Regions from separate parts of the Levilactobacillus zymae genome, predicted to be linked through region 3. Evidence: riboswitches for the same ligand, from Rfam matches in the RefSeq annotation. Region 3 holds a riboswitch; each other region holds the start of a gene.
The links. Region 3 has a riboswitch for thiamine pyrophosphate ahead of RI501_RS10390 (ECF transporter S component). Riboswitches for the same ligand answer to the same signal wherever they lie in the genome.
Positions count from the first base shown of each region.

Region 1 (7,314 bases), 2.0 Mb from region 3:
TGCGCCTAGTACCCCGGTCAACAGGATGCCTAGGGTCACCCCACCCAGCAACGGTAAGTTAAAGCTGATGGGGACGCCCAGCGGTAAGGCCCGCATGGTCGCAAAGGTCAACAATGCACCTAAGACTAGGCCGCTGACCACTAAGACTAGGGCCTGACTGATGGTGTTGCCCACCAGAAAGCGCGCCGGGATTCCCTGGGCCCGTAAGACCGCGTAGTTCGGTAGCTTCTGCATGGTCAGGATGTACAAGAAGACCGCGATGACCACCACGGCGATGATCATCAAGAACCCAATCATGAAGCCGAAGGTCGTGTTCTGGGCCGAATACCCCGGTAATTCGTTCACGAAGGTCTGAACGCTATAGGTCTTCAACGGACTCGTGGTAATCTTCCCCGACTTTTGTGACACAATGGCGCTGGCCTGCATGGTTGGGGCCACCCCCCGTAACGTCCGCCAAGCGCCCAACGTCCCGTAAACCACCGGGGCCACGTTGAGTTTAGCGTTCTTGGTAAAGCCGACGATCGTAAACTTGGTGTTGACCGAATTTAACGTGATGTGGTCGCCCACCCGGTACCCCTGGTTCTGTAACGAGCTATCGGCGACCACTTGGCGGTTGGTCGTGGGCTTATGCCCCGTGGTTAGCTTCAGGTTCTTGGCGATAAATTGCGTTTGGTCTAACCCTAAGAACTGGGCCGACACGTTGGTCTTACCCTTGGCCTTGGCGACGACGCCCGCTTGACCCACGTAGGCCTGGTGCTTGGTCAACGTTAATTTATTGGCCGTGGCGGTGGTGATCAGCGACTGTGACAGACTCACGTTGGCGTCGCGGTCGAGAGTCACCGTCTGGGCGTCCCAACTATCGATGGCCTGGGTGTTCTGTTGCGCCAACCCGTAGGCCAGCCCACTCAACACGTAGACCAAGTAACTAATTAATAAAATCATGCCAATGATCAAGCCGTAACGCAGCTTTTCGTGGCGAATTTCCTTTAGTGCTAAAAACATGGGGCCCTCCTAACTGGCTAATGCGGCCAACGCCGTTCGTAACCGCTGCAGCGCCGCGGCCTGCTGGTCGGGCGCGAGTAAAATCTCCTTGATGGTCGCGTGACTCAACACCATCGCCGCCCAAGCCGTCGCCGGTAGCGTGGTGGGAACCTGCGGCGGGGTCGGCAACAGGCCTTCGTTTTGGGTAAAGTGTCGTTGAATCAACTGGTAATAGCGACTGTTGCTGCCCTGATCGACAAACCGCACCACCGCTTGGTAATCCGTCATCAGGTCTTCGGTCCGCGCGTCGTTGGGGATCGCCTGGTGAATCTCAGCTAAGGCCACCCCGTACAGGTATTGATAGGCGTCGGTCAAATCGGCAAAGTACTTATAAAAAGCGCCCCGGGCAATGTCCGCTGCCGTCACAATCCGCGCCACCTGGGCGTCGGCCAGACCGTGATGGGAAAATTCCGTCAGTAGGGCCGCCGTGATGCGGGCCTTTTTTTCTGGAGCTAAATGGTCAAACGTTGGGGTTGGCATCACCCCACCTCCTCGAATAGTGACACCGTGTCACTTAATTACTCATCAGTATAGCTATAATGTGACACCGTGTCAACTTTAAATTAAAAGTTTTTATAATCGAGACCAACATCCTATGGTAATCTAGGATTCAAAGACCTTTTGCAGAGAGGACGGTTACTTTGCTAACCACGATTTTAACGGGCATCGTTGCCTACGCATCCACCAGTATCGATTGCTTAATTCTCTTAACGCTCCTCTTCGGGCTCCACGGCAGACACGCGGGCCGTGCCATCTATTGGGGGGATTTTCTGGGCACCACCCTGCTGCTCCTAATCAGCGGGGCCTGCGCCTACCCGCTGCGGCACCTGCCCCAATCCGTGATTCTAGGGATCCTCGGTATCTTTCCCATTCTAATTGGTCTCAAGACGTTGCTTAGCCACCCCGCCGCATCGGCAGCCCCGGACCTCGGCACGGTGCACCGCCGCTTACCCGGGACCATCGCCCTCCTGATCGTTTCGACCGGCGCCGATAACATCAGCGTCTACATCCCCCTGTTCACCCAGGCCACCACGCCGCAGGTCGGCATCCTGTTGGTCACCCTGTACGCCATGCTCACGCTTTTTTACCTGATTGCCCGGGGCCTGGCGCGTTTTCCCAACCACCGGTGGCTACAAAAAAACGAGCGCCTCATCACCGGCACGCTGTACCTGTTGATCGGCTGCTCGTTACTTTTCAAGGCTTACATCTGACGCCGCGCGAAAAACGGCCTGACCGCGTCTCCCCATTCCGGGAAACGGGCCACGCCGCTTTAATCACTATTAGATAAATTGGGGAAACCCTGTCAACGAGCGGCCCCCTTACTCTTGGTCGTTGACCGAAGCACTACTGGTGGCGTCCGGCGTTTCCGTCTCGTTCGCTGTCGGCACCGTATCGTCGCTAATGATTTCTCCCTGGTCGCCATAGTGCAGCCCGCGCGAAACCGGTTCGTGCAACCCCAATGCCGTCTGCCAAGCCGCCGTAGGGTGATGCACACGAGCCGAGATGTCGGTCACGTCAATCTGCCAGACGGCGACCTTGGCTAGCTTCTCCGGATGAATCGCCACGGGAATATCGCGCACGTAGCGGTGTAACAGGACGCGTAACGCGTGGGCCTTGGCGTTCACGTCGGTCAACGTGGTCACCTGACCGTGACCCATGACGCTACGAAAGGCCGGCCCGAACGCGCCTTCCTTGGGTGGCGTGTAGGTCAGGTGTTCATGACCCACGTCCGTCTCAAACCCAATCTTGGGATTAGTAGCCAGGTACCGCCCCTTTTGGCCATCACTGGTGCCGTGAACGTACAACCGGTAGTGCCCGTCGGCGGTCTCCTCGTAGCCGTAGTGCACCGGCACCACGTACGTTCCCACATCATCCTGTAACCCCAGTCGCAAAATCTTACAATGGTCGAGCACCCAATTAATGGTCGGGTGATCCAAGTAAAGTTCCTTACGCATGATAACCTCCTGTACTACTATGTATAATGCTAGTTAAGTCCTTGTTCATTATATCTGATTTCGTTACATTAATACGTAATTTTAAGTTAACCAGCATACTAAAACAGGATTACTCCGATAAATAATGGAATAGTCCTGTTTTTTGAAGATTCAATTGTATGCGGGTTTACTTGACGTGGGCATATAACTTCTTAAGTTGTGCAACATCATAAGAAGTTATAGGGTCAGATCCGAAATACATGTGACTTTGATTATCATTATTTAAATCTAAACCTAGCCCATTTTCAATTGCAGATGTAGCCATGTTTACTCGTTCATTATGAGCATAATTGTGTTTATCCATATAAGAACGATTTAATTTAAGATACGATGTACCACCCAAAATGTTTCCAAACACAAATGAATTTGAAAAATCATAGATAGCATCATTCGTTACTACTTTTCGAGTAGTTAATCGTAAATCAGCCTTTTTCTTAGAACTTGCCTTAAATTTAAGAACCCTCTTCGAATTCCATTCCTTAATCGCATCCTTCCAAATACCCTTGTAATGTTTAGAAGTAGAGTCGATGTGATAAGTAATTGTCCGATGGTCAAAGTGTAACTTACTTGAAGCGTTCGCCTGCGTAGTCCCACCAAATGCCAGCATGCCGACGACGACCGCACCAATCATAGCAATCTTCTTAATCAAAGTTTTCTTCATCATGATAATTCCCCTTTAGCAGTTGATACGCTCAATGTAGCATAGTGCCATGACACATTATGGCGTCAGCTGCTAACGGGTGGAATTTTTTTCGAATACAGACGTTTTTTGCGAGTTACTTTCAACGCCTATCCTGGCACCAAAGTATTTGCATATCAACGGATTAAACTACCGCACCGTCAGTCCAGCGCATAGAGCCGCGTAAACCGACTGGTCAGGTAGACCGCCAGACTCAGCAGGGCCAACAATAGCAACGTGGTCCCGCCGATGAAGTCTAACCGTTGGAGCCACGAGTACCCTAGCGTCCCGATCAGCCACCACGCAAAGTTCCAGCCCCAAGCCAAGCGCCGGTGCAGGACGAATACGCTGACCGCCAGAATGGCAAAGAGCGGTGTGAAGACCGCCCCGATGGCGTACAGGAAATTCTGGTAGTAGGCCATGGACACGCCCAAGGCAATCGCCCAGCCGACCACCGTGACCCCGACACCCCACAAATTAACGTGACCGCGGTGCCAGAGATTATTCAGGTTGGTGGCCGCCGAGTACGCGTCCATGAAGGTGGTGGTCACCGTCGAAAAGACGATCACCAGTAACGCCACCAAGCCCCATTGCGACTGCGCCAGCACCGCCGTAAAGTCGGCCTGCCCCGTCAAGACCACGGTGAACAGCCCGATGGCAAACATCGCCACGCTGCCGACAAAGTAACCACCGACGCTGACCCAACTGGCACGCCAGGGCTGGGTCGTTTTTTGCGTATAGTCCCCAATCAGCGGCAACCAGGAGAGGGCCATGGTCACGTTTAATTCGACGGCACTCCCGAAGGTCAATTGGCCGCCAGTGAGCGCGTGAACGTGGCCCTGGGCCATGATGCCACCCATCATCAGGAGCATCCCCACGGCCAGCAAAATCACCACCAGGTTGTTAATCCGAAACAACCACTGGTGGTCCAGTAACAACCAAACGATAATCAAAACCGCCACGATGCTGGCCATTATCAGCGTCGAGCGGTAATGAAACAGGTGCTGGGCGATGCCGTTCATCGCCACTTGGGCGTTAACGATCATCACGGCCGTCCACCCCAACAATTGTAACGCGTTAAGTAACGAGAACAGCCGCACGCCCCAGGGACCAAAGACGCTTTGGGTCACCCCGATGGCGGACTGTTGCCGTAGCGTCGATAGGTAGGCCGCCGGCAACAGGAACAAGCCACAGCCAATCAGGTGACCGACTAGAATCGCCAGCAAGCCCCGTTGCCACCCCAACGGCGCCACCAAAGTCCCTGTCACGATTTCAGCGATCGAGATCGCCGCCCCTAACCACAGTAAAAACAAACTCCGTAAGTGAATCGTCATGTCAGTTAAACCCCTTTATCCCGAAAAAAACGCCACCCGTTGCCGTACGCAAACGAAGTGACGTTTTCTAGTCTGGACACTTTCCTTCGCGAGTGTTAACTCAACAGGTTCAAAGGGATCGGACGGACGTCCATCTCAGCCATGACGGCACCCCTAGTGTTTTTTCGATTTAATTGATTACCTCTCATGATAAGCCGAAACGCCGCGAAACACAACGGCCGCTCTAGGATTCACCTTGAAAGACCTGACCTGGCGCTTCCGGGCCAGCCAGAAATGGGCTGGAACGGAGTGGGCACGGCTTCAAGCCCACAAATCAGGTCTTGAAGACCGGCCTTTGTCTAGGCCAGCGAAGAACACCGGCCAACACAAATTTCACTCCTGAGCCCATTTCTGGCTGCCCCTCCAGCTCGTACTAGTCATAATGGCCTCTTTTTACTGAACCATCAACGGATGGACACCCATTCTGAGTCACTAGTATACATCTTGGGTATGACACTTTACCTGTAAGTTCAAGCCATTGCCAACAGCTATTGCTTTTGCCGCGCCATGCGCCGGGCTAACCCGTTTTGGGTGGCCTGCACGGCTAACGGATCACTAAAGTCGATGCGCTTGAGCCGCGCGTACCGCCGCAGGTAGAATAACCAGGTACAACCGGTAAAGAAGAGCAGGAAGCCGAAGAGCATCCCGATTTCCGGCCAGGCCGTGTTCCCGGTCATCAACGTTTGCCGTAACCCCTCGACGCTGTAAGACATGGGGAGCCACGGGTGAATGGTTTCAAAGAAGTGGTTGGACAACTGGATCGGGTAGGTCCCCGCCGACGCGCCCAATTGCAGGACCAAGAGGACCATGCTGAAGAACGAGCCGGCCTTACCGAAGACCAGGTTCAACCAGGCCACGATGGTCATGAACGTGGCCGCCGCTAAGAGTAAGACAATCAGCGTGGCAAACGGGTGAATCGGCCGTAAGCCGTCAATGACCATCATCAACGTAAACATGATGCCGGTCTCTAATAAGACGAAGAGACCCCAGATGCTGGCCTTGCTGGCCCACCACTGAATCCCCGACTTCGGGAACCGGCGGGGCGTGTAGAGATCAAACATCATGTTCAACGCTAAGGCGCCCACGAACAGGGACACGCACATCATGTACGGCGCCATCCCGGTCCCGTTGTTCGGCACGTCGTCCTTATCGGTATGGGTCGTGGTCACGGGCTTAGCCACCTGCGCGTAGGTCAACTTCGACGGGTTCAGCTGCCCCTTATCAGCCGCCGACCCCAGCTTGGTCGCCAATTGTTGGTTCCCCGCCTGGACCTGGCCGCCGGCTTGTGCCGCTTGGCCCGCGCCGCTTGCCAGTTGCTTAGCACCGGTTGCGGCTTGCCCCGTCCCGGTGGCCAGCTGGTTGGCCCCACTGGTCAACTGACTGCCATTGGTGGCCAGTCGGCCTAAGCCCGTGGCGACCTGTTGACTGCCGTTAGCGAGTTGTGAGACCCCGCTGGTCAGACTCGGCAGCTGCGTTTGCATCTGTTGCAGGCCACTCGCCACCTGGCCAGCACCGCTGGTCAACTGAGCACCCTTTTGGCTCAGCTGGCCGGTCCCGGTCGTGAGTTGTTGGGTCCCGCTAGCCACCTGATCAGCGCCGCTAGCGAGTTGTTGGCTCTTTTGGTTCAGCGCCGTGGCCCCGGTCGTTACGGTCTGGAACCCACTAGTCAGTTGCTGGCCGCTGGTGGTCAACTTGGCCGTGCCGCCCGCTAGGCTCCGGGCCCCGCTGGCCAATTGATCGACTCCCGTGGTGAGACTCGGGAGCGCCGCATTGACCTGCGTTAAGCCCGTGGCCAACTGATCTGAACTGGTGGCCGCCGTTTGCAGGCCCCCGGTCAACGCCTGCGAGCCACTGGCCAGCTTCCCGACGGTCGCCGCTAGCTGGTCCTGTTGGCTTCCGGCCGCCGCCAACGCCTTGGTAGCCGCCGGATTGGTCGTAGTGGCGGTAGCGTCACTGATGGCCGAACTCAGGCTGCCCAACGCTGCGGTGATGGCCGTGGTATTGGCCGACTTATCGACGGTGGCCAGCACGGCGGCCTTCTGCGCGCCGGTGAGCTTCTGGGCGTCGGCCGTCGCGGCCACGTCCTGGTGTAACGAACCGCTGGCCTTGACCGCCGTTTCGAGCTGGCCCAACGCGGTCTTCACGCCGGTCATCCCGTTAGCGCCGGCTTGTTGCTTGGCCGCCGCAATGGCCTTGGTGGCCGCGGCGGTGCTGGTCGTGCTTTGAC
Region 1 is NZ_JAVLAS010000001.1:184,952-192,265, forward strand. It holds gene RI501_RS00725 (ABC transporter permease) at 1-1,002, opposite strand, end outside; gene RI501_RS00730 (TetR/AcrR family transcriptional regulator) at 1,012-1,521, opposite strand; gene RI501_RS00735 (cadmium resistance transporter) at 1,683-2,252, shown strand; gene RI501_RS00740 (pyridoxamine 5'-phosphate oxidase family protein) at 2,361-2,996, opposite strand; gene RI501_RS00745 (zinc metalloprotease) at 3,163-3,699, opposite strand; gene cytX (putative hydroxymethylpyrimidine transporter CytX) at 3,876-5,048, opposite strand; TPP riboswitch at 5,113-5,213, opposite strand; gene RI501_RS00755 (YhgE/Pip domain-containing protein) at 5,576-7,314, opposite strand, start outside.
Region 1: it holds a riboswitch for thiamine pyrophosphate, as region 3 does, so the genes downstream of both, cytX (putative hydroxymethylpyrimidine transporter CytX) here and RI501_RS10390 (ECF transporter S component) in region 3, are expected to answer to the same signal.

Region 2 (7,314 bases), 230 kb from region 3:
CCCCGCGACCTAAGCCCAGCATCAGAATCACACTGAAAATCCCGATGGACGCCCCGAAGATGATCAACAGGTTGCGCCCCAAGTTATAGCGCATATGTTGTAAGGCCATGCGGACCATCGCCAGAAAGCCCAGGTGCTTCGCGGGCATCTCGGCATGGTCGTTAACCGGAAACGGGTCTTTCAGGTTCTCGTCGCGGTCGATGACCCCATCGGCCATGTGCACGATCCGCGTCCCGTGGTCGGCAACCTCTTGCGAATGGGTCACACAGATCACCAGTTTGCCGCTGGCCGCGATGTCGTCCATCAACGCCAGGATTTCCTGGGTGTTCTGCGAATCCAGTGCCCCGGTAGGCTCATCAGCGATGATGATGTCGGGGTCCGAAGCCAAGGCCCGCGCAATGGCGACCCGTTGCTTCTGCCCCCCCGAAAGTTGGTTGGGGTGCTTATGGCGGTGTTCCTTTAACCCCACCTGATCCAACAACTCGGTGGCCCGCTCGCGTTGCTCCTTGCGGCTGAGCTTGGTCATCTGTAGCGATACCATCACGTTGTCCAGGATGCTGAGGTGGCTAATCAGGTTAAAGTTCTGGAAGATAAACCCAATCGTTTGCCGCCGGAAAGTGTCCAGTTGCTTCACGGACGCGTGACGCAGCGACTCACCGTTCAGCAGGACGTCGCCCTCGTACTGGGCGTCCAACCCACCGATGATGTTCATCAGCGTGGTCTTCCCACCCCCGGACTCGCCCAAGATCGACACAAACTCGCCGCGGTCGAACTTCAGGCTGATTCCCTTTAAGACGGGAAAGGGTGTTTTATTCATGTAGTAAGACTTGTGAATATCTTTTAGCTCTAAAAAGCTCATAGGTACAGGTAACCCCCCTTTAATTCAGTAATATCCTGAACGATAACCTATTTCGGGCTAAAACGCAATTATTTTGCCGGTTTGGTGAACGCCGCGCGCATGGCGCGAATCGCGGTCTGGGGCTGGTCGTGGCGGGTCAAAAGCGTGATCACCGCCACACCGGCCGCCCCGGTCTGAGCGATGGCCGGTAACGACTCGAGGGTCACCCCGCCGATGGCCACTACTGGGACCTTGGACTGGGCCACCAGTTGAGCCAGACCGGCCGTCCCAATCACGGGATCGGCATCGTCCTTGGAGACCGTCGGGTAGATGGGACCACTCCCCAAATAAGCAATCCCGTCGATCTGGTTAGCCGCAGCGACCTCGGCCGCCGTCGAACACGACAATCCCACGAACATCTGGCGGTCGTCGGTGGCCGCCAAGACTTGTTGAATGCGCTCGTCGCTCTGACCCACGTGAATGCCATCGGCGTTTAGCTGCAGCGCCATCTCGACGTCATCGTCGACGATGAACGGCACGTTGGCCGCCCGGCACTGATCGCGCAGGTCGCGGCCTAGCGTCAGCCGTTGTTCGGGCGTCAGCGTGCTGGCCCCCTTGTCGCGAAACTGGTAGGCCGTGATACCGGCCGCCAGCATGGTGGCCAACACGTCGCGTAAATCTCGGCCGGGCACGTCTTGACTGCCCGCCACAAAGTAGGCCCGGAGCAAGCCGGGTTCAAAAGTTACTGACATTATAGCGTTCCCCCTTGATTGTAAGCCCAATGGTTCAGCGGTCCGTGGCCGTGGCCAACCTCGATGGGGTGGGCGATGGCCGCGGTGACGTAATCCTTACCCAAGCGAATCGCCGTCTCGAAGTCGGCGCCCTTCGCTAGCTCGGCCGTGATGCACGACGACAGGGTGTCGCCCGTGCCGTGGGTCCGCACCGTGTCGATCCGTGGGGCACTCAGCCAAAACGACCGACCGTCTTCAAGCAGGACAAAGTCACTGGCCTGATCCGGCGTGGTCTCGTGACCGCCCTTGATGATCACGTTCTTGGCCCCTAAGTTCTGTAGCTCAACCGCCGCGGCCTCCATCTCTTCTTTGCTATCGAGGGGCAGCCCCGTCAGACGCTGGGCCTCCAGTAGGTTGGGCGTCAAGACGTCGGCTAACGGAATTAATTCGTCACGCACCGTCGCCACGGCGTCGTCGGCGAGTAAGGCCGCGCCGCCCTTGGCAATCATCACGGGATCGACCGTCAACGGGCCGAAATGATAGCGTTTGAGATTCTCCACGACCCCGTGGACGTGTTCGGCGTCGGCCAGCATCCCCGTCTTGCAGGCGCGGATCTGGAAGTCATCGGCCAACGACGCAAACTGCTCGTCGATCAGCCGCTGCGGTAAGGCCAGGAAGTCCTGGACCCCCTTGGTATTTTGCGCCGTCACCGCCACGACCACCGCCGTCCCGAAGACGTGGCGTTCCTGCATGGTCTTAAGATCGGCCATCACCCCGGCGCCCCCACCGCTGTCGGTCCCCGCAATGGTTAGCGTTTGGGGAAATTCATTTGTCATTTGTCTGTCATCCTTTCAGCCTATTCGTAGGCCGCCACCGCCTCAATCTGGGCCACGGTGGTCTGCTGCAAGGCGTCCATTAATTTGATAATAAAGGTGCCGGCTCCCATCTGTGGGTCCGCCTGGGCAACCCGTTGGCCGATGGCCGCAAAGACCAAGTACGCGGTCTGGGCCGCTTCGAAGTAGTCGTCCTCAATCGCACAGAAGGCCGCCACGATACTGGACAGCATGTCGCCGGACCCCACGTACGTCTGGAACAGCGTGGTCCCATTGATAACCTGTACGGTGCGCGTCCCATCGGTAATCACGTCGGTCGGACCGGACAGGATCACCGTACACTTTTGCTTCTTGGCGCAGGTCTCGGCAATCGTGGCTAAATCACCAGTGCCTTGACCGGCATCGATGCCCTTGGCCTGCCAGTCGATCCCGGCTAAGGCCGCAATCTCACCGGCGTTCCCCCGTAGCACGTCCGGCTGAAAGGCCCGAAACAGATCTGCGGCCACCTGTGCCCGGTACTTAACGGCCCCCACCGCTACCGGGTCGACCACCAACGGCTTATGATACCGGTTGGCCAGCTGACCGGTCACCTTGATCTGGTGAACCTGCGGCGTGGTAAAGGCGCCCAGGTTCAAGCAGACCGCCTGCGACATCTGCACCATCTCGTCGGCCTCGTCGACCTCTTCGGACATGATGGGCGACGCGCCAATCGCGTTGATCCCGTTGGCCACGTCTTGAACCGTCACGAAGTTGGAAATGTTGAACACAATCGGATTTTGACGCCGTAAATCGTCCAGTAAACTGATTTTCATGTTGCAAATACCCCCAAAGATAGTTGTGCTAATCCTAGTGTGCCCCGCTCACCCGGCCGAAAAACACCAAAACGGCCACCCATTCGTCAAGTGAACGGGTGGCCGTCGCCAGTCAAACACGTTCCCTTCGCAAGTCTGGACTTGACAGGTTCAAAGGAATTGCGACAAGGTCACATCTCAGCCCGCGTGCGGACACTCCTAGTGTTAGTTATCTTTAGCATAGCATGTTGACGCGTCACGTCAACGATTCTTAGATTAATGGGTGATTCGTTGGGCCGCTTGACCAGTCAGCCGCCAGATCCGGTCCATGGTCTTATCGGACAAGAACCGCCGGGCTAACAGGATTTGACTCCCGGTGCCGGCGTGGTACCGGGTCTTAGGCCGCCGGGCCAGGGCCGCGCGGTCAACCAACCGGGCGATAACTTGCGGTTCGCTGGCGTAGCGCTTGGCCGCCGTCAGAATCGCCGCGGCCATGGTCGCGGTCTTGGCGTACGGTCCGTCACCCGAGGTCTCGTGGAGGTGGGTCGCCGCGATGTCGGCCCATTCGGATTGAATGCTGCCGGGTTCGATGACGGCCACGTGAATGCCGTGGGGCTGGAGTTCTAGCCGTAGCGTGTCCGAGAGACCTTCTAAGGCGAACTTGGACGCCACGTACCAGCTGGCCATGGGTTGCGCCACCTTGCCGTCAATCGACGTGATGTTGATAATCCGGCCGCTGTGTTGCTGCCGCATCATCGGCAGCACCGACTTGATCAGCCGCGCCGCCCCGAAGAGGTTCACGTCGAACTGCCCCAGCGCCTGCTTAATGGGTACGTCCTCTAGCGCGCCCAGCAGGCCGAAGCCCGCGTTATTAACTAAAATGTCGATGCGCCCGGTCTCACTCACAATCCGGTCGACCACTTGTTCCACGCTGTCGGCGTCCGTGACGTCCAACGCCACCGTGGTAATCCCTAAATCGTCTAAATCATTCATGCGGTCGACCCGCCGAGCCCCGGCGTATACCGTGACCCCGTTACGATGTAAATTCCGTGCAATGGCGTTGCCAATTCCCGATGACGCACCCGTCACCAGGGCAACTTTACGATGATGCATGGCCAAGCCCCCTTAAATTTTTCGATACCTGGATGTTGGGAAAGACTAAACGCTTCCGGAACAGTCAGCAACGGGCTGGAACGGAGCGGGCACGGCTTTGAGCCCGAAATTCGGGTCTCAAAGTCCGACCTTTGTCTAAGCCGTCTACTCACTAGTCATGGCTAAATCAGCGGTCTTCCACATAGGTAACTTAATTGTACCCAAAAGCACCCAGACTAGCTATGAAAGCGGCCCCATTTTAATGATTTTTTTAGTCCTGCAGGCGTCCCGCCCCGTCTGGCGGCAATCTTTGGTATAATGGTCAAGATTAATAGGTTTCAACTGTCACTATATAGGAGAAAATCAATGAGAAATTATCAAAAACGCGACGATTACCGGGACAACTACCGCCGGGGCCGCCGCAACGACCACCGGGACACGCCCCAGGTCGAAGTCGAAGAGGGCCAACGTTTTCCGCTGACCATCAAGAAGATGGGGATCAACGGCGAAGGCATCGGCTACTACAAGCGCATGGCCGTCTTCGTGCCCGGCGCGTTGACCGGTGAAGAAGCCGTGGTGGAAGTCACCAGCATCTCTCACCGTTACTTGCGGGCCAAGGTCCACCGGATTCGCAAGGCCAGCCCGTACCGCGTCGAACCGCGCGACAGCTACGCCGATCAGGTCGGTGGCTTCGAGCTCGAACATTTAGCCTACCCGCAACAACTTGAATTCAAGCGCGACATCGTCCGTCAATCGCTGGAACGCTACCACCCTTATGGTTTCAAGGATTACGATGTCCGTCCCACGCTGGGGATGGCCGACCCGTACGCCTACCGTAACAAGGCCCAGTTCCAAGTCCGTCAAGCCGCGGATGGCACGGTCCAAGCCGGCCTATACGCCGAACGCAGTCACGATTTGATCGACCTGCCCACCTGCTCCGTGCAGATGCCCGTCACCATGACCGTGATGCGCGCGTTGGTCAAGATGCTACAAGACTTAGAAGTCCCGATTTACGACGAAGCCCACAACTCCGGCATCGTCAAAACGCTGGTGGTCCGCGCGGCCGCCAACACCGACGACGTTCAGGTCACCTTCATCACCAACTCCAAAAAGCTGCCCCACAAGCACCAACTCCTGTTGCGGATGGCCGACGAGCTGCCCCAAGTGACCTCCGTGATGCAAAACATCAACCCGGGCAAGACGTCATTGGTCTGGGGCGAGGAGACCCAACACCTGGCCGGTGAAGAAACCATCACCGAAAAGCTGGGCGGCCTGGCCTTCAAGCTTTCCGCCCGAGCCTTTCTCCAACTCAACCCGGCCCAGACCGAGGTCTTGTACGACCAGGCGAAGAAGGCCCTGGACCTGCAACCCGGTCAAACCGTGGTCGACGCCTACTCCGGGGTCGGCACCATCGGGCTGTCGTTAGCCGACGTGGCCGCCGAAGTCCGGGGGATGGACGTTATCCCCGAAGCCGTGGCCGACGCCAACGCCAACGCGGCGCTTAACGGGATCACCAACGCCCACTACGAGGTCGGCACCGCCGAAGATCTCCTACCTAAGTGGGCCGTGGCCGGGTTCCGGCCGGACGCCATCGTGGTCGACCCACCCCGCACCGGTCTGGACGGTCACCTGATGGACACCATCTTAGCGATTCACCCGCAAAAGTTGGTCTACATCTCCTGCAACCCCTCGACGCTGGCCAAGGATTTAGATACGTTGACCGACGATTACCGCGTCGACTACATCCAATCCGTCGACATGATGCCGCAAACGGCCCGCTGCGAAGCGGTCGTCAAGTTGTCGCAACGATAGAATAATAGGCAACGCACGGCTTTCGTGGTAGACTTTTATTAACGAATTTTGTTAGAAAGTTGGCTAATCTCATGCAAGATCCTTTTAAGGGCTTTAACGATGACGACAACAATAACAACGGTAACGGCCCTCAAGGACTGCCCTTACCGCCGAATTACGCCACCGTCGTGAACCCGGAAACCGGTAACCTCCGCATCGCGAAAGTTGGGTTCTCATGGACCATGTTTCTGTTCCACCCGATTCCCACGATTTTCCGCGCGGACTGGTATAACTTTTTGTGTATCGTGGGGGTTGAACTTGGCGCCATCATGCTATTTAACATGCTAGTGCCGGCTAATCAACAAGTCACCGCAACCAGCGGTCTGGAACTCGGTATCGCCCTGCTCTGGGGGGCCATCTACAACATGATGTACTACAAGCACCTGTTCAATCAGGGCTTCGTGCCGGCCGACGAGCGCTCGCGCGACCTGCTCACCCGAGCCCACTATTGGAAACCCTAATCTCAGCATTTAACGCTAAGCCGTTCCTGCCAAGGAGCGGCTTTTTAGGTGGGAACTATTCTTCAAGTTTTGCTTAAATGCGTCGTTCAAAATTGATAAACCCTGTGAACCTTGATATGCTAAGGAAAAACTCAGTTACCCGCTTCGCTGACAAGGAGGATCCTACTCATGTTGACCCAACGGACGTCCAGTCTCGTGACCCGCGTTTTTAAAGGTATCATCATTGCCCTCGGCTTTATTCTACCCGGCGTTTCCGGTGGCGTGCTCGCCGCCATCCTGGGACTCTACGAACGCCTGCTGGGCTTCATGGCCCATCCCCGCCAGCGCTGGCGCCAGGACCTGCCGTTCTTTCTACCGGTCGGCATCGGGGGCGTCTTAGGCGTGGCCCTGCTCTCCGCACCGCTAGCCTACCTGCTGACCCACGCGCAAGTCATTGTCTTGTGGGGCTTCGCCGGAGCCATCGTCGGCACCCTTCCCGCCCTTCTCGCGACCGCCACGCAACATTCGCGCCGCGACCTGGTCGATTGGTTGTGGTTCGGGGGCACCCTGTTAGTCGGGGGCCTAGGGCTGTATAACGTCAGCCACCTGGGGACGCTACCCGCCAACTTCATCGGCTTCGTGGTGGCCGGCGGTCTGATTGCCCTGGGTGTCCTGGTGCCCGGCCTCAGCCCGTCGAACCTGTTGCTGATTTTGGGTCTGTTCTCCCCGATGCTCCTG
Region 2 is NZ_JAVLAS010000001.1:2,401,715-2,409,028, forward strand. It holds gene RI501_RS11460 (ABC transporter ATP-binding protein/permease) at 1-859, opposite strand, end outside; gene thiE (thiamine phosphate synthase) at 928-1,590, opposite strand; gene thiD (bifunctional hydroxymethylpyrimidine kinase/phosphomethylpyrimidine kinase) at 1,590-2,405, opposite strand; gene thiM (hydroxyethylthiazole kinase) at 2,426-3,214, opposite strand; TPP riboswitch at 3,319-3,424, opposite strand; gene RI501_RS11480 (oxidoreductase) at 3,470-4,306, opposite strand; gene rlmD (23S rRNA (uracil(1939)-C(5))-methyltransferase RlmD) at 4,652-6,097, shown strand; gene RI501_RS11490 (DUF2628 domain-containing protein) at 6,169-6,597, shown strand; gene RI501_RS11495 (DUF368 domain-containing protein) at 6,766-7,314, shown strand, end outside.
Region 2: it holds a riboswitch for thiamine pyrophosphate, as region 3 does, so the genes downstream of both, thiM (hydroxyethylthiazole kinase) here and RI501_RS10390 (ECF transporter S component) in region 3, are expected to answer to the same signal.

Region 3 (7,314 bases):
ATCTTGATCATGGCGTAGCCTCCCGTTAACTCCAGTCTACTCGTTACAATTTTAAAAATAAACCTCTAGTCCAAAAGATCCTGCCGAATCAAATGCACGATTTGTTGATTTTCCGGTAAGTTCGCGTGGTTGGCATTCGCACCACTCACGGTAATCTGCGTGAAGCTTTTGACCTGCTTTTGAAAGATGTATTTCCCCCGATCCACACTATCAAACGGGACGATACCGTCGCCATCATATGACTGACTACCGGCTAACGAATACACCACGAGATGCTTCGATAGATTTTGCCGGCCAGCCACCAGTTGTTTAAAGAGGGGGGTGTCGACCTTGGGGTTGGCCTCTTCTAGGTTAAACGGTGACGCGATGGTCATCAAGCGGTCAGCGTGGGCCCCAGTCTTCGCCAACGCATTTTCCATAAACAGCGTCAGGACCAGGCCCCCGTTAGAGTGCCCCATCGCCGAGAAGTGGTTAAAATGATAGGTTTTCTGCAAGGCTTGAAAGGCGATGGCAAACCACGCCGCTTGGCGCCGAATGTTGGTCAACCCGTCGGTCTTATTCTGAAACCCAATCACGATAAACGGGCGCCGGTCGCCCCGCCGAATTGACCCACTATAAACTAATTGATTGTTCGTCTTCACTTCGACCCGCAACAAGCTATGCTGCGTTTTGGTCTGCGTGTTCAGTTCCTTGACCAGGGCATTAAAGCGGTTCTGCGTGGCACTAGACCCCGGTACCAAGATCACCGGCGCCATCGCACTTTGGTAGTTGGCCCGCGCATGTCGGGTTTGCTGGGAACACCAAAAGAGCCCCGGAAGACTCAGTAGGATCACCAATAGTCCCAACACCCAGAGTCCCCGATAATGGTTAAAGCGTCGCATTGGCACTCGCCTCCTCGTGAACTTGCCGTTCAGCGATGGCCGCCCACTTTACAAACGGATAATAAATGACCGTACTCAACGCTAGGTTGACCAGTGCTAACCCCAAGGCCGACCAGGCACCCCCCGTTCCCAGGAAGCTGATCAACGGTCCGGGAGTCCCCACGGCAAAGGGGTAAGCCGAAGCCGGAACCCAATGCAGGCCCAAGCACAGACTACTTAGTGACAAACATGCCAGGGGCGCGACAATCAACGGCACCAGGAGCACCGGACTGAGGATAACCGGTAACCCCACGAGCAGGGGCGCGTTGACATTCCCCATTACGGGCAGCACACTTAACCACCCAATCCGCCGTTGCGCGGTGTTTTGGGTCACCAGCAAAATAGCCACGAGTAACCCCAGCGTCATCCCGGTGCCCCCCATATTCGCGTAGGGTTGGCTCACGGTTTGCACCGTCAGGGGATGCGGTAAGTGCCAGTTACCCGTGGTTAACACCGCAGCCAGATTTTGGGCAGCCATCACGGACTGCTCCGGGGTGGTTGGCACCGGACTTAACACGCCTAGCCAATTCAGCGCACCATTTAACACGCTAAAAACGGCGAGCTGCCCCCACCCATCTGCCAGATTAAGTGGGGCCCGTAACCAGGCACTAAACCCAGTCTGCAGGCTAAACGGCGCTCGTAACAGCCAGATCAGCCCCCCGGCCGCCACCAATAACAAGCCCAACGTGCCCAACGTTAATGGGCGTTCTAACGTATCACCGGGCTGCGACCAGTGCAACACACTCCACCGGTAGAGGTTACCGATTAATAACCCCACTACCGCTCCCACAGCTAATCCGGTTAGGCCGAGGTTCATCGCTAACCATTCGGGCGACCGGCCCACCTGTACGGTCGCCGGGTTGACATTCAATACTTGCAAGCCCAGGACCGCGATCCCCCCCGCCATTAAGCGGTCACTAGAAGCGGCGGTGACCCGGGCTACCAATAAGTAACTGACGACAAACGCCATCCCCAAAACTGCTAAGCCCAATGCGCCCGTTTGCAGCAGGAGCACGCCTTGCTGCAAACGGGTCCGGCGCAGTAGCCAGGTGGTCACGTGTAGCGTCTGGTAATAATAACCCGTGGGTTCCAGCCAGCTGCGGTTGACGAGATCCGCTAGGGTGCCCACAAGGACCAACGGAAAGATCAGCCGTAACGCCGTCAAGAGTACCCGGACCTGTTGATTTTTTCGCCACCGAACTTCCCCCGCAATCATCCATTGACCGAGCTGGCTTACTGGTTCACGCATACGCTGTCCCCCCAATTCCCCCCAATAGTACGGCACCACGGGCAAGCAACTCACCACTTAAGGGTTAGTTCGGTTACTCCGCGAACGCCGCTAGCCACGCCGCAATCTGGTCTAAAACGACCGGGGACGCATTGGTCCGTGTCGTGCATTGGTCGGCTTCCGCGAGAATCTCGGGGGCGGCGTTCGCCACCGCAATGCCTTGACCCGCCCACTGCAATAATGCCAGATCGTTACCAGAATCGCCGAAAGCTGCCACTTGGGTGCTCGAAATCTGCCAGTCACGTGCCAAGGCTTGCACCGCGGTGGCCTTATTAACGCCCGGTAACGACACGTTAAAGCCTCCCAAGCCGCTACTAGTCGCCGTTAGTTGTGGTGCAAATCGGTGGTTAAAGGCTGCCACCTGCGGGCGCACGTCGGTCCGGTGCCAGGTGACATCCAATTTCAAGATAGGGGCTGTCACCTGCGTTAGGTGCGCAACGTGCGTCAAACTGGGATAAAAGGCTTGTGATGCCCGAAACCGAGCACTCGTCACCGGTAACTCCGTGTACGCGCGGTCCGCCCCACAACTAATTAAGAAATTATCCGCCAAGCGCGGATCCCGCTGAATCCAGGTGATGGCTGTGCGCACTAACGGGGTTGGAATCACCTGTGTCTGTAAGACCTCACCGCGCCCAGTCACCGTTAACGCGCCATCTTCGACCACGTAGGTCAGCTCATGAACCGCTGCTAAGTCGCCGAACAACTCAACCACGTGATCGAGCGGGTCGCCGGTCGCGACGACAAAGTGACTGTCGTGCTGGGCCAACTTCCGTAAGAGTCGATCTAAGCGCGCGTGGTCGTAAGTGCCCCGGGGGTCCAAGAAGGTGCCGTCTAAGTCCGTCGCAATGAGTCGTGGTAGCATGTTTTTCAATCCTCCTGATCAATCGTGAAAGTACTTTCAGCATACCGATTTACTTCGGGTGACGCAACGCTCAGCTCTCGTGCGACGCAAAAAGGCCGCCCCGTCCCTGCGGACGACGCGGCCTTATTTAAACGTTTAATTAGTCATACTGCTCGATTGGTACGCGTGATTCATCAAAGAACGGGTTTCCGTAAATTCGTTTTCGTCGTGGAGGACCACCGTGATCACCCGGTGTTTACCAGTCTTCTGGCCAGTCCCCACAAAACAGTAGCCTGCCAGTGGCGTGTACCCGGTCTTCAAGCCATCGACGTTTAGCGATGCCTGGTAGTACTTTCGACCAGATAGCAGGTTGTTGTAATTATATAACGACTGCCCGTCAACGGTTTTAGACCCAATCTTCCCGTCGGTCACCACGCGCGGATAATCGTTGATCAGGTGCCGGGCGATCGTCGCCACGTCCTTAGGCGACACTTGATTAGCGTTAGCGGAACCGTAATTATACCCGAAAGCCTTCAAGTCGCTGTTTTCCAACCCGGACGCCGAGACAAAGCTGGTGTGCGTTAACCCCCAACTCTTGGCCTGGGCATTCATCTGCTGGATGAACTTGGCATTACTGCCGGCAACCCATTTTCCTAGAGCAATCGCCGCGTTGTTCGACGAATCCAGATAGGCAGCATAGTAGAGGTCTTTGACCGTATACTTATGACCACTCTTAAACTTAAAGCCACCGCACGCGGCATCGTTTCCCATGGCAATCAGCCCCTTGCTGCTGGTATTGACCACGTCGTTCCAGCTTCCCGAACTGCTATTAACCTTTTTGAGGGTCAAATAGAGGGTCATAATCTTGGAGACCGAGGCAATCGGTCGGGCCGTGTTGGCCGCTTTAGACCAGACCACTTTCCCGGTGCTGGCGTCCATAGCCACGGCCCCCTTAGCGTACTTCAGACCAAACGGGGCGGTTCCCTTGGTCAGATAGCCGTGCCAAATCCAGCCCTTGACAGAACCCGCCTTATTAGCCACGTACAGGTAAATGCCCTTCGAATTACCGTGCTTGAGGGTTGCTTGCTTGGTGGCGTACCAGGTGGTGTTGGGGTAGGTCTTCAGATTAGCCACCTTACGTGAATGGCTCTGATTGTACAATGCCCCGCTCGTGTTTTTCTTGTGGTAGGCTGTTTTAGCGATACTCTTGGACGACACCGTCGTATGCGTAGCCGCGTGAGCCGACTGAGGGTGGGTTAACCCAACTCCCATGGTCATGGTGACCACAAAGGCCAACGTCCCTAACTTTAACTTACCAATTGTCATGTCATAAGTCCCTTCTGATTCAAATAAGTTGTTTCTAATTTAGCATGGCTAGCTAGTTAAAAACACCGGTCAGCGGGCTTTGTAATCCGGCTGTTGTGTCTGTCATCTCCCTGTAATCCACCACTTGGCGGTCCTAAGATGGTCGCGCTCACAGCTCGATTCCCGCTTTTAAGGCATCAGGTTACCGTTCACCCGTTCTGCCCTACTAGCCTAACTAGTCCAGGGGCTCACTGGCTGGTGCAATAAAATTTAATCTTTTACTCAGTTGAATCCACGAGCTGTCTCGTGATTGGTCCGGACCATTTGGCGGTCACACTGTTGTTTGCCCGGACCATTCCCGGACTCAACAGCTAAAGCCTTAGATACGATTGTCACCCGTTAGCGGTTGCATTTTATCAACAGAATGGTTACGCTAAGAGTAATTTAAATCCGACTGGGGTGCCCGTATGGCTGAGATTAAACCCATTGAACCTGCTCTGGATAATTCCAGCGAAGGGACGGTGACTTATCAAGCAATTGGCCCCCACTATCAATTTAGTGGGGCCTTTTTACATTCGGGAACTCCTGCGGCAAATTTGAGGAGGAGACAGATTTATGGCACGTTGGCACGTTAAAGAGATTATTCTAGTCACAATTTTAGCAATTTTTATGGGGGTGATTTTCTGGGTCACCGGTCCACTCTACACCCTCTTGGGCGCCGCCTTAGCTCCCTTAGGACTCCAACCCATGGCTAACGACCTACTCTTAGGGCTCTGGTGCATGGCCGGTCCCTTAGCCGGCTTCATCATTCGCATCCCCGGTGCCGCAACCTTAGGCGAGTTTCTGGGCTCCGTCGTCGAAATGTTTCTGGGCAACATGTGGGGCGCAACAACCCTAATCTCCGGAATTGTTCAGGGAATTGGTTCCGAATTAGGGTTTGCCTTCACGGGTTACAAACACTACAATTGGCTGACGTTAGTGCTTAGTGCCCTGACCACCACGCTGGTGACCTTTGGGTGGGACTTTTTCCGCAATGGCTACAACAAGTATCAACTCGGCTTTATGCTCCTCCTACTCATGACACGGTTTATTTCCGTCTTTATCTTCGGGGGTGTGTTAACCAAGCTCATCACTAATCTGTTGAACCGAGCTCACATTCTAGCACCACGCGCAAAAGCTTAACTATTGGAGGAACCTATTTGGCGACCATTACCATTCAAAACTTAACGTACGCCCCGACGCACCAATCTCCGGTCTTACGGGATCTCACGGCCACCTTTACGGGCGGTCGTTTTTCCCTTCTAACCGGACCGTCGGGGAGTGGCAAGACCACCTTATTACGCTTGATGGCCGGCCTCACCCCATTACCGGCTGGTGCCACCATCACCTTTGACGGTCAGCCCTTGACCGCCCGGTCCCCGCGTCAGCGGTCCCGGACCGTGGCACTACTCTTTCAGGAGCCCAGCACCCAGTTCACCATGGACACCGTGGCTAACGAGTTGCGGTTTGCCCTGGAGAATCAACAGGTCGCTCCCAACGAGATGCCCCGTAAAATGACGGCGGCCCTAGATTTTGTCGGCATTCCCGATTTGCGCGACCGACAACTGATGCAACTTTCCGGAGGTGAGCAGCAAAAGGTCGCCTTGGCGATTATCGTGGCCATGGATAGCGACGTCATCTTACTCGACGAACCCTTTGCCAGCATCGATCCCGCCACCCGCCAGACCTTATTAGATCGCCTAGTACAATTGTGCCGTCAACGGGGAAAAACCATCATTTTGGCCGATCACGATTTGAGTGGCTACGCCCGGTGGATCGACCACTTAACGGTTCTTAACGCCGGTCAGCTCACTACCTTATCTGCAACTGCTACCCAGGCGCGTTTAGCAGCCTTCACCCCGGAACGCTTACAATTGACCCACGTTCAGATCCCGGCGACTAACGCTACGGCCGACCTGCAGGGCCACCACTTTGGTCTGGCTCCTCACGACCGTGTTTTAGTACGCCCCCAATCCCTGGCTCTCATGGCGCATAAGTTCACCTTGATTACAGGACCGAACGGTAGTGGGAAATCTACCTTCTTTCGCGCCTTGGTTCGACTAAGCCCCTACCAGGGACGCTTAACCTACCAAGGACGTGACATTCTCCGACTCCGCCGGCGGGCCTACGCCCGTCACGTGAGCCTGATGTTTCAATCAGCCACGGCGCAATTTCTCAACGTTACGGTTGCCGAAGAACTAGCCCTGTCGCAAAAATACGGAAACACCGCCTACTTCACTCCCGAACGGGTCCGAGCGGCCTTAGACCAGTTGCATCTCGCCGGTCGCGACGATCAGATTATCTATTCCCTAAGTAGTGGTCAACAAAAGAAACTGCAATTACTTTGTCTGTTGATAATGGCCCCAAATGTGCTCCTGCTCGACGAACCTTTAAAGGGACTCGACTTGCAGTCCGTGCACGCAGCGTTGACACTGCTAACCACCACCCAGCAGGATCTCAACTTGACCCTAGTGATGATTAGTCATCAACTGAGTGGTCTCAATGACTATGTCGATTACCACTTGGCATTAACCCACCAACAATTTGTTTATCAGGAGGCGACACCGTGAATCCCACGTTAAAATTAGCCACGATTGTGTTAATCGCCCTTGAGATTTCGTTCACTCAGGTCTGGTCGGTCAACGTCTGCCTAATCATCGTGGGCTTGGCCATTCTGTTGGGGACCCACGTACGTCTGCGGACACTGCTGTGGTTGACCATCGTCCCGCTCTTCTTCGCCAGTTCCCTGGTCTGGTCGCTGATGCTTCGGGGGAATGCCACCAATCACTTCTTGCTGGTGCTGTTTACCCGGACGTTTGTGTACGTCTACCTCGGCGCGACCTTTACCCAGACCACGACCACGCTTGAACTAACACGGTCGTTGGAGCAAAACGCCAAGCTTCCCTCAAAGTTCGCCTACG
Region 3 is NZ_JAVLAS010000001.1:2,175,621-2,182,934, forward strand. It holds gene RI501_RS10365 (Cof-type HAD-IIB family hydrolase) at 1-11, opposite strand, end outside; gene RI501_RS10370 (alpha/beta hydrolase) at 66-881, opposite strand; gene RI501_RS10375 (PTS transporter subunit EIIC) at 868-2,169, opposite strand; gene RI501_RS10380 (HAD-IIB family hydrolase) at 2,243-3,070, opposite strand; gene RI501_RS10385 (D-alanyl-D-alanine carboxypeptidase family protein) at 3,206-4,375, opposite strand; TPP riboswitch at 4,800-4,891, shown strand; gene RI501_RS10390 (ECF transporter S component) at 4,970-5,536, shown strand; gene RI501_RS10395 (ABC transporter ATP-binding protein) at 5,554-6,963, shown strand; gene RI501_RS10400 (energy-coupling factor transporter transmembrane component T family protein) at 6,960-7,314, shown strand, end outside.